DNA from 3 places in the Mesorhizobium sp. M0152 genome. Region 2 is predicted to be linked to each of the others. Evidence: riboswitches for the same ligand, from Rfam matches in the RefSeq annotation. Region 2 holds a riboswitch; each other region holds the start of a gene.
The links. Region 2 has a riboswitch for thiamine pyrophosphate ahead of thiC (phosphomethylpyrimidine synthase ThiC). Riboswitches for the same ligand answer to the same signal wherever they lie in the genome.
Positions count from the first base shown of each region.

Region 1: it holds a riboswitch for thiamine pyrophosphate, as region 2 does, so the genes downstream of both, NKJ26_RS19695 (YkoF family thiamine/hydroxymethylpyrimidine-binding protein) here and thiC (phosphomethylpyrimidine synthase ThiC) in region 2, are expected to answer to the same signal.
Region 3: it holds a riboswitch for thiamine pyrophosphate, as region 2 does, so the genes downstream of both, thiB (thiamine ABC transporter substrate binding subunit) here and thiC (phosphomethylpyrimidine synthase ThiC) in region 2, are expected to answer to the same signal.

Region 1 covers NZ_JAMYTH010000019.1:64,503-67,773, reverse strand. The annotation lists gene NKJ26_RS19705 (ABC transporter ATP-binding protein) at 1-25, opposite strand, end outside; gene NKJ26_RS19700 (ABC transporter permease) at 22-840, opposite strand; gene NKJ26_RS19695 (YkoF family thiamine/hydroxymethylpyrimidine-binding protein) at 889-1,497, opposite strand; TPP riboswitch at 1,488-1,601, opposite strand; gene NKJ26_RS19690 (hypothetical protein) at 1,596-1,898, shown strand; gene NKJ26_RS19685 (hypothetical protein) at 1,819-2,136, shown strand; gene msrA (peptide-methionine (S)-S-oxide reductase MsrA) at 2,288-2,806, opposite strand.
Region 2 covers NZ_JAMYTH010000042.1:30,714-33,984, reverse strand. The annotation lists gene thiC (phosphomethylpyrimidine synthase ThiC) at 1-1,475, opposite strand, end outside; TPP riboswitch at 1,579-1,695, opposite strand; gene NKJ26_RS28280 (ATP-grasp domain-containing protein) at 1,916-3,220, opposite strand.
Region 3 covers NZ_JAMYTH010000008.1:176,314-179,584, reverse strand. The annotation lists gene thiP (thiamine/thiamine pyrophosphate ABC transporter permease) at 1-315, opposite strand, end outside; gene thiB (thiamine ABC transporter substrate binding subunit) at 589-1,587, opposite strand; TPP riboswitch at 1,631-1,745, opposite strand; gene NKJ26_RS11660 (thiamine diphosphokinase) at 1,833-2,477, shown strand; gene NKJ26_RS11655 (ABC-F family ATP-binding cassette domain-containing protein) at 2,479-3,271, shown strand, end outside.

The DNA.
Region 1 (3,271 bases), on a different contig from region 2:
CATGCCGCAATTCGAGCCGGCTCATCGCGACGGCCCCTTCCCTGCCGGCTCCCTGCCGGCTCGTTCCCAAGGCATGGCCAGGCGCTGCAGCAGCACCGTCAGCCCGAACAGGACGAGTGTGAGCGCGGCGCTTGCGCCCACGGCCGCCAGCACCAGATCGGGGCGGAAATTGTTCTTGGCGTTGAGCATGTAGATGCCCAGCCCCTTCGCCGCGCCCGCATATTCGGCGAAGATGGCGCCGACCACGGCGTAGGTGATCGAGATCCTCAGGCCCGCGAAGAAATAGGGCAGCGCCGAAGGCAGCCGTGCCAGCAGGAAGACGCGCCAGCGCCCTGCCCCCATGGCGCGCAGCATCTGGCCGATCTCGGCCTCGGTTGCCTCATAGCCCTGCACCAGCGCCACCAGCATCGGGAAGAAGGTGACCAGCGCCACCAGCATGATCTTGGGCTTCAGCCCGAAGCCGAACCACAGCACCACCAGCGGCGCGATCGCCACCAGCGGCAAGGTCTGGCTGACGATGAGGACGGGAAACAATGCACGCCGCAGCGGCCGGAAGAAATCAACCAGCATCGACAGCGCGAAGGCGCCGCTGATCGAGCAGGCAAAGCCGATCAGCGTGGCGCGAATGGTGGGGATGGCGTTGTCGACCAGCGCCTCGCGATTGAGCATCGCTTGCGCGAAGACGCGCGACGGCGCCGGGAGCGTCGTCGGCCTGATCCCGGAATAACGGGCGTAAAGCTCCCATGCCACCAGGAGCAACCCGACTGAAATCACGGCCGGTGCTGCCTTGGCGAGGAGGTCCGCGAGGCGACGCGGATAGCTGGATGGCGATGAGACCACGGATGAACAGACCTGTGACGGCGGTACGCGCGAAAAAGGCGCTGAGCTTCAGGCAGCGGTGGGGCTGTTGGCCGAAACCGTGACGTCGAGGGTGACATGGCCGGCGCCCGGCCCGAAGCGGCAGAAAGCTTCGTTCAGCGTGGCGAAGATAGCGCCGGCATCGCCGCGTAGTTTGGTGCAGAAATGTTTTGAGCGCTCATAGACGCCGGACTGTTTCAGGAAATCGATGCAGCCATAGATCTCGTCCATGTGATCGCCCGTGCCCATCACATAGAGCGAGAACTGCGCCGCGGCCGGCTGACCGGTCGAGGGCATAGCCTGCACGGCGCGGATGGCGGCCACCTTGCGCTCCGCAAGCGGGAGGACGGGGCCGCCGATCGCGTCGGAGCGGCAGATCGGATCGTCCGGCTCGCCCGGGCAACCGCGCGAGATCGCCGCTGAAAACACGCAGTGCTTGCCGCTGGCGCAAGCCGCCACGAACAGGTCGCGCATGGCCGGAAACAGCACCTCGGGCGGTCCGACCAGCAAGGTCGAGATGTCGTCGGTCTCGATCCGGAGCCTGTCTCGGTATGGATCGAGCGCACCGAGCGCCCCCAGAATGACGCCGACGAAATCGTCGGCCATGGGATAAAGGGAAATCTGTGCGCCTGAAAACATCGCCCGCCTCGCTCCGCTGGTATTACCCAGATCAGCTTCTAGGGTCTGTGGGCTTGCCGCCCCCGTCTCAGCCCCGACCGTACGGAGCACCCCTGTGGATGGGCGGGTTAAAGCACCATTCGCCCGATTTGGGAAGTCGTTTTTGTGTCGATGCCGCATCAAAAAACAATGCGCCAAGCCCGATCATGGAACGAAAGAAGTCGAAACCGCCGGGCGAAATTTATCCGGAACCTTTCACTGCCGTGATCGGTTCCCCCAACAGTCGCGATGCGATCACCATCGTAGAAATGAGCGACGACTTCACAGAAATGGAGACAAACCATGTTCATGAAAATCCTCGCAGCTTCGGCTCTCACGATTGGTCTCGCCACGTCGGCCATGGCGCAAAGCGCTGGCAATGACGGCGCCGACGGAAACGGCGGTAGCGGCCGGTCGGTTACAGTCGACCCGAACACACCGGCATCGCCGAACACGATCGATCCCAGCACGACCAACAGCATCATCGGCGTGCCCGGCGATCTGAACTCGAATGCCGATAGAAACTGTCCCGCCGGCCCGCAGGGTGCACAGCCGGACGCCACCCACACCTCGCCCGGCACCACTACGCCGACAGTCAACGACAATCATTGCGGCAAGTGAGGCTTGCCCAATCAGAGAGAAAGCCGCGGAGCATGGGCTCCCCGGCTTTCTTCAGATGGCTTGGCATTCCCGGACACGGAACGCTGAAGTTAGGCGCATTTGAGGCCTGACACTGCCGGTCGGCAACCGGGCGGCAGTGTCGCCTTAATCGCTATGAAACGGCCTTCTCACGAACCGGCAGTTTCCAGCCCGGCCTGACGAAATGGCAGGTGTAACCGTTGGGGTATTTCTCCAGATAGTCCTGATGCTCGGGTTCGGCTTCCCAGAACGGGCCGGCCGGCGCAATTTCGGTAACGACCTTGCCCGGCCACAGACCGGAAGCATCGACGTCGGCAATGGTGTCCTCCGCGACGCGCTTCTGCTCGTCGTTGGTGTAGTAGATCGCCGAACGGTAACTCATCCCGACATCGTTGCCCTGGCGGTTGCGTGTCGTCGGATCGTGGATCTGGAAGAAGAATTCCAGGAGCGTGCGGTAGCTTATCTTGGCCGGGTCGAAATTGATCTCGATGGCTTCGGCATGGGTGCCATGATTGCGATAAGTGGCGTTCGGCACGTCGCCGCCACTGTAGCCGACCCGGGTGGAAAGGACGCCCGGAAAGCGTCGGATCAGGTCCTGCATGCCCCAGAAGCAGCCGCCGGCAAGCACTGCGCGTTCGCTCGAAGTCGCCATGTCTCGTCTCCCAAAAAGCAATTCCGGCTATGACTTCTGTCCGGAATTGCGCGAAGAAGTTGGATCTCCCGATAGATGGGCATTGCCGCCTGCTTCGTCCAGTCACCCGCAAAGGCACAGCTGCCCGGATGCGTGCGGCCTTGCAAGTGAATATCACCACCGCGCGAAACGAGCGACGGGGCTCAGTTGCGCGCATCCAGGGTTCGACTGTCGATGGCAACCGGCAGCCGCATGCCCGGCGCAATGGCGGCAAAACTGACGAAGCTGGCCGGACCAGACCGACGTCGCATCCAAACCGGCGGCAGGCAGCCCTGCAGGCACCCAGCGATTCATGGAGTCGTCTATTCCCGCCATGCGGCGCTTAAAACCACATCGTCCGGCTTACCGAACAGCCCCAACATCAAAGCTTACGAAAAAGTGTACTTGCATGCCATTGCAGGACCAAAATTGGGCAGGAATTTCGGC
Region 2 (3,271 bases):
ATCTTGTAGGTGATCACGCCGATCTTGACGTCGTTGCGATCGGGAAGGCCGAGATGCTCCTTGGGCGTGACGTAGCAGAGCATGGCGGTGCCGAACCAGCCGATCATCGCGGCGCCAATGCCTGAGGTGATGTGGTCATAGCCCGGCGCGATGTCGGTCGTCAGCGGTCCAAGCGTATAGAACGGCGCCTCGCCGCAGACGGCGAGTTGCTTGTCCATGTTCGCCTTGATTTTGTGCATCGGCACGTGGCCAGGCCCCTCGATCATCACCTGGCAATCCTTCGCCCAGGCGATCTGCGTCAGCTCGCCGAGCGTTTCCAACTCGGCGAACTGCGCCGCGTCGTTGGCATCGGCGATCGAGCCCGGACGAAGGCCGTCGCCGAGCGAGAAGGAGACGTCGTAGGCTCTGGCGATGTCGCAGATCTCCGCGAAGTGCTCGTAGAGGAAGCTTTCCCGGTGATGGTGCAGGCACCATTTGGCCATGATCGAGCCGCCGCGCGAGACGATACCCGTCACCCGGTCGACGGTCAGCGGGATGTAATGCAGCCGCACGCCGGCGTGGATGGTGAAATAGTCGACGCCTTGCTCGGCCTGTTCGATCAGCGTGTCGCGGTAGACCTCCCAGGTCAGATCCTCGGCAATGCCGCCGACCTTTTCGAGCGCTTGGTAGAGCGGCACCGTGCCGATCGGCACCGGCGCGTTGCGCACGATCCAGTCGCGGATGTTGTGGATGTTGCGGCCGGTCGACAGGTCCATCACCGTATCGGCGCCCCAGCGGATCGCCCACACCATCTTTTCGACCTCTTCCGCCATCGACGATGTGACGGCGGAGTTGCCGATATTGGCGTTGATCTTGACCAGGAAATTGCGGCCGATGATCATTGGCTCGCTCTCGGGATGGTTGATGTTGGCGGGGATGATCGCCCGTCCGCGCGCCACCTCGTCACGCACGAATTCGGGCGTGACGAAATCGGGCAGCGTCGCGCCGAAAGCCTCGCCGTCGCGCTCAAGCTTGCCGCGCAGGATCTCGCGACCAAGGTTCTCGCGGATGGCGACGAACTCCATTTCGGGTGTGATGATGCCGGCGCGCGCGTAGGCAAGCTGCGTCACCGCCTTGCCTGCTTTGGCCCTGAGCGGTCGGTGGCGGATGGGAAATTCTGGCGTCAGGCGTTCGCCCGTCGCGAATCCGTTGTCCTCCGGCCGGACATGGCGGCCGTCGCAGACCTCGACATCGCCGCGCGCCAAGATCCATTCGTGGCGAAGCCGGGCCAGGCCTTTTTCGATGCTGGTTTCGACAGCCGGATCGGTATAGGGGCCCGACGGATCGTAGACGGTGACGGGCGGTTCGCCGGCTGTCGGATGGACGGAGATTTCGCGCATCGGCACCCTGATCTGCGGGTGGATGGCACCGGGCTTGTGGATCTTACGCGAAGCAGGCAGCGGTCCCGTTGAGACGGCTGGGGTGAGGGCATTCATCTTGAGGCTCCTTTGCTCATGCATTGGAGACCCAGTTCTGTGCCGGAAGGATGAAAAGACGCTTCTGTCGACCTGCCGAAACAGCACCTCGGGCGTGAACTCCCGCAGAGCGCTTGCACCGTCCCTACGCCAGTATGAACTGGATCAGGTTCAACGGGTCACTGCGCCGCGAAAGCCAGCAGTATCTCAGCCCCTTGCCGGGACTCCCCTGGTGAATGCCTCAAGTTGAACGGGCCGGCGTTGTCTTGTCAAGCGCATGTTCGTCCTGCGGCGGCGGTGGGCGGCATTCAAATTGGGCCCAAATTGGGCCGACGGCCTCGCCATGGGTCGCGGAGAAGTTCCGCGGGAGACAAGGCAGGTGTGGCCAAAGCTGCATTTGCCTCGTCAAACTTGATGTGACATTGACGTGGGAACTGCTGCGTTTCAAGGATCTTAAGCCGTCAATGCCTGATCGGAACAGAACTGGTGGGCCGCCCGAACGCCCCACAAACATCGTGCTCTCGATCACCTCTTATTGTCGCCGGAAAAGGGGTGATCGACCAATCGATCAAGTCGACCGCTCGCTGAAGGGCGCCGTCGGTTTCAGCACGGCTGGGCGAAGTGGCAATGACATGTCCAATCCAGTCTCGGAAATCCCCCTTCCTGACGATCGGTGTCTTGGGTTCAACATTCAATTTGACCTCGGCCACACCTGATATAGCAGCTGCCTGAGTGTCGCCACCAATCCAGTCCAGGGTGCCATCTTGATCAGGAAGCAGGAATCGCGCGGCCGCAGTATGCGAATGCTTTTTGCGCAGATCCCATTTCTCGCCAATAACAAGCTTGATGTGCTCGGTGACGAGGTCGACACCGTAAGCTAACTGGACCAGTTGAGGGTCGGGCGCGCCACTAAGACGCGGATTGACTTCAATGACAACTGGACCGCGTTTCGTGCACCGGAGTTCAATGTTAGTTGGCCCCCAGCCAAGGCCGAGAGCCCGCAAACTGCTCAGCGAAACATCGGCGATGCGCTCACGCTCCTGATCGGTTAGCAGGGCCGGATACGTCACCTCACGTATGACGAAATGGGGGAGGGGACCAAAGTCATTGGCGCAAATCGCAACGACCTCATTCCCCATAACATTAATGCTATAGAACGGGCCCTGTGCGAATTCTTCGACGAGTATTTTCGGTGTAGACCGCCATATGTGCTTTCCGCCCAATAGATAGGTCGTATGTTCGGCTACGTCTTCGAGGCTGCGGCACAATCGGACACCCATGCTGCCGCTGCCTACTGCCGGCTTAAGAATCACGGGCGGGCCGATCTCTGCAGCCGAGCTTTCTACCTCCGCCGCATTTGTTGCCAACCGATAAGCCGGTATTGGAACGCCGGCCTGCGCGAGGAGTTGGCGTTGCTTGAATTTGTCGCAGCTTCGTTCAATCGATTCAGGGTTCGGTCCCGGTAGATCGAAATGCCGGCAAAGCTTGCCAACTGTCGCATAGATCGATTCATGGTCCCCGGCAAAGCCAGTAATGCCAGCAATGTCGTGGGTAGCACGCAGCCGCGAACTTTCGCGGACCAACGCTTCGAGATTGCCAGTGTCGACACGGATTGCCTCAACGTTTTCCGCCGAAAGATAGTCGTACCGAGGTGGATCAGCCGTCAGAGTAATTGGATGAAGACCAAGACACTGAGCCGCTTGGACGTATAGCTGACCAGTACCCCTATGGCCTTCGACCAATATGAGCGCTCTTCTTCTTACCATTGCTGTTAATCCCGATGTTGCGTGCTGGCGGCGGTCCGAGGGTACCGGCGT
Region 3 (3,271 bases), on a different contig from region 2:
TGCCGCGACGATCGCCGGCAGGGCCAGGGGTATGGCGAAGAGTTGCAGGATGAAGGCGCGGCCGAAGAAAGCTGGATGCCGCGACAGCGCGCGCGCCACGAACAATGCCGGGCCGACTGAAAGCAGCGTCGAGAGCGCCGCCTGCCAGAGCGTGAAGCGGATAACGCGCAGGAGATAGGCGTCGAAGGCCCCCCGCGCGCCGGATAAGTCGTGGGCACCCTCGATGATCAGGCCGGCAAACGCCCCGCCAATGAGGAGCGCGATTGCAGCGAGTGCGAGGACACCGGCGGTGGTGCGGGGGTCAGCGCGTTGCACGCTGCACCATCTGCCTCGATATCATCGACTGGCGGGGACTTGACGAACGTGACTGCCGGACATCTCCCCCACGAGGGGGAAGATCGGATGTCGCTGCGGCTTCCGCCAATCTCAAACGCTGCCAGGAACGAGCCGGCAACGAAGCTGCCAATCTCCCCCCTTGTGGGGGAGATGTCCGGTCCATCCTCTGCAGCAGCTGCGCTGCAGCTGCGGAGGACGGGCAGGACAGAGGGGGGCGCCGGAGGGCGATCATCTTTCAATCATATAGCCAAACTACTTGCTCATCACCGCCAGCCATTCATCCACCCAGGCCTTGCGGTTGGCCGCGACCTCCTCGGGGCTGAACAGCAAGGTCTTGGCCGGCTTGACCAGTCTGTCGAAGGCCGGGTTGAGCGGTTTGTCGGTCTTGCCGGCCGGGAACATCCAGTTGGTCTCCGGGATGGCGTCCTGGAATTTCGGTCCGGTCATGAAGGCCATGAACTTTTCCGCCAGCGGATTCTTGGCCCCCGTGGTGGTGACGCCCGCGACCTCGATCTGCAGGTACTCGCCCTCGTCGAAGGACGCCGCCTGGTAGCGCTCGGTGTTTTCGGCGACCATGTGATAGGCCGGCGAGGTGGTGTAGGACAGCACCATGGGCGCCTCGCCCTTGGTGAACAAGCCGTAGGCCTCGCTCCAGCCCGGCGTCACGGTCAGCACCTTGGCCTTGAGCTTGGCCCAGGCCTCCGGCGCCTTGTCGCCATAGACCGACTTGACCCACAACAGCAGGCCGAGACCCGGTGTCGAAGTGCGCGGATCCTGGATGACGATCTTGTCGTCGGCGCTGCCTTCGACCAGCTCCTTCAGGCTCTTCGGCGGTGTCTTCAGCTTCTGCGTGTCATAGACGACGGCGAAATAGCCGTAGTCGAAGGGAACAAAAGTGTCGTCGCTCCAGCCACCCGGCACGTTGACCTCCGTCACCGCGCCATGCGGCGCGAACAGGCCGCTGGCCTTGGCGTCGGCGGTGAGGTTGGTGTCGAGGCCAAGCACGATGTCGGCCTTGGTCGAGGCGCCTTCGAGCTTGACGCGGTTGAGCAAGGCCACGCCATCGGCGACCGAGACGAACTCGACATCGCAGCCGCATTCCGCCTCGAACTCCTTCTTCACAACCGGGCCGGGACCCCAGTCGGCGGTGAAGCTTTCATAGGTGTAGACGGTGAGCTTGTCCTTGGCCAAGGCCGGTCCGGACAGGGCCAGGACCATTGCCGAGACAAGAGAGTATAAAAGCGTGCGCATCGGCGCCTCCTTCGTTCGAGTTGAAGGGAATTGAGGCGTCGGACTGTCCGAAACGTCTAATCCCTCCGCCGGTACAAACCGGATCAGGTTCAGCGGGTTGGCGAGACTGCCTCTCAGCCGGTCCGCGAAGATCGCGTCCGGCACCCCGTTAGAGCGCCTCGACACATAGGCCCGGCCGGCGAACCACGCAAGCGGAGTTTGCCGGCCTTCCGTTTCCCGTGCCGGGCTGGTAAGGGCGACAGGATATGAGCACATTCACCATCCTGCTTGGCGGCGATCTCATCCGCACGCCGCGGCTCGACCGCCATGTCGAACGTTCCCGCGTGATCGCCGCCGACGCCGGCATCGGCCACGCGCGGCTGCTGGACCTTACCCCGGAGCTGTGGGTGGGCGATTTCGATTCCGTGCCGGCCAATCTGCCTGACGATCTCGCCGCCGTACCGCGCCGGACCTTTCCGGCGGAGAAGGACCAGACCGACGGTGAACTGGCGATCGCGGCTGCGCTCGAACGCGGTGCGACCCGTCTCGTGCTTGCAGGCGCCTTCGGCGGCAAGCGCGCCGACCACGCCTTCCTGCATATGGCACTCGGCCTGCGGCTGGCCGAGGCGGGAACGGAAGTGCTCTTGACCAGCGGCGCCCAGGAAGGCGTTCCTCTGCTGTCCGGGAAAGCCGGTTTCGACTATGCCGCCGGCACGCTGTTTTCGATCCTTGGCTTCTCCGAACTTGCCGGCCTGACCGTTTCCGGCGCCAAATGGCCGCTGAACCACGTCCAGGTGGCGTTCGGCTCGTCGCTGACCATCTCCAACGAAGTCAAGGGCAGCCTTGAGATCGCCCTCGGCCACGGCCGCGCGATGCTGCTTGCTCATCCCTATCCACTACCTGAAAGCTGACATGGCCCCGCCCCTTCTCAATCTCGACGGGATAAAACTGACCTTTGGTGGCGCGCCGCTGCTCGATGGCGCCGCCTTGACCGCCTCGGCCGGCGACAAGATCGCGCTGGTCGGCCGCAATGGGTCCGGCAAGTCGACGCTGCTCAAGATCGCCGCCGGACTGATCGAGCCGCAGGACGGCGAGGTGTTCCGCCAGCCTTCGGCGACCGTCCGCTATTTGCCGCAGATGCCCGACATGGAAGGCTTCGCGACCGTGCGCGCCTATGTCGAGGCCGGGCTTGGCCCCGCCGACGATCCCTACCGCGCCAGCTACCTGATGGAACACCTCGGCCTGTCGGGCGAAGAGCGGCCGAACGACCTGTCCGGCGGCGAGGCCAGGCGCGCGGCACTTGCCCGCGTCATGGCGCCGGAACCCGACATTCTGCTGCTCGATGAGCCGACCAACCATCTCGATCTGTCAGTCATCGAATGGCTGGAAGAGGAACTCGTTCGCACCTCCTCCGCCCTCATCGTCATCTCGCACGACCGCCGCTTTCTCGAACGCGTGTCGCGTGCCACCGTCTGGCTCGATCGCGGCCAGACCCGCAGGCTGGACAAGGGCTTTGGCCATTTCGAGGAGTGGCGCGACCTCGTGCTGGAGGAGGAAGAGCGCGAGCAGCACAAGCTCGGCCGCCAAGTCGTGCGCGAGGAGCACTGGCTACGCTATGGCGTGACGGCAAGACGCAAGCGCAACATGCGCCGGCTGGGCGAATTGCAGACCATGCGCCAGCGTTTTCGCGGCCATCGCGGCGCCG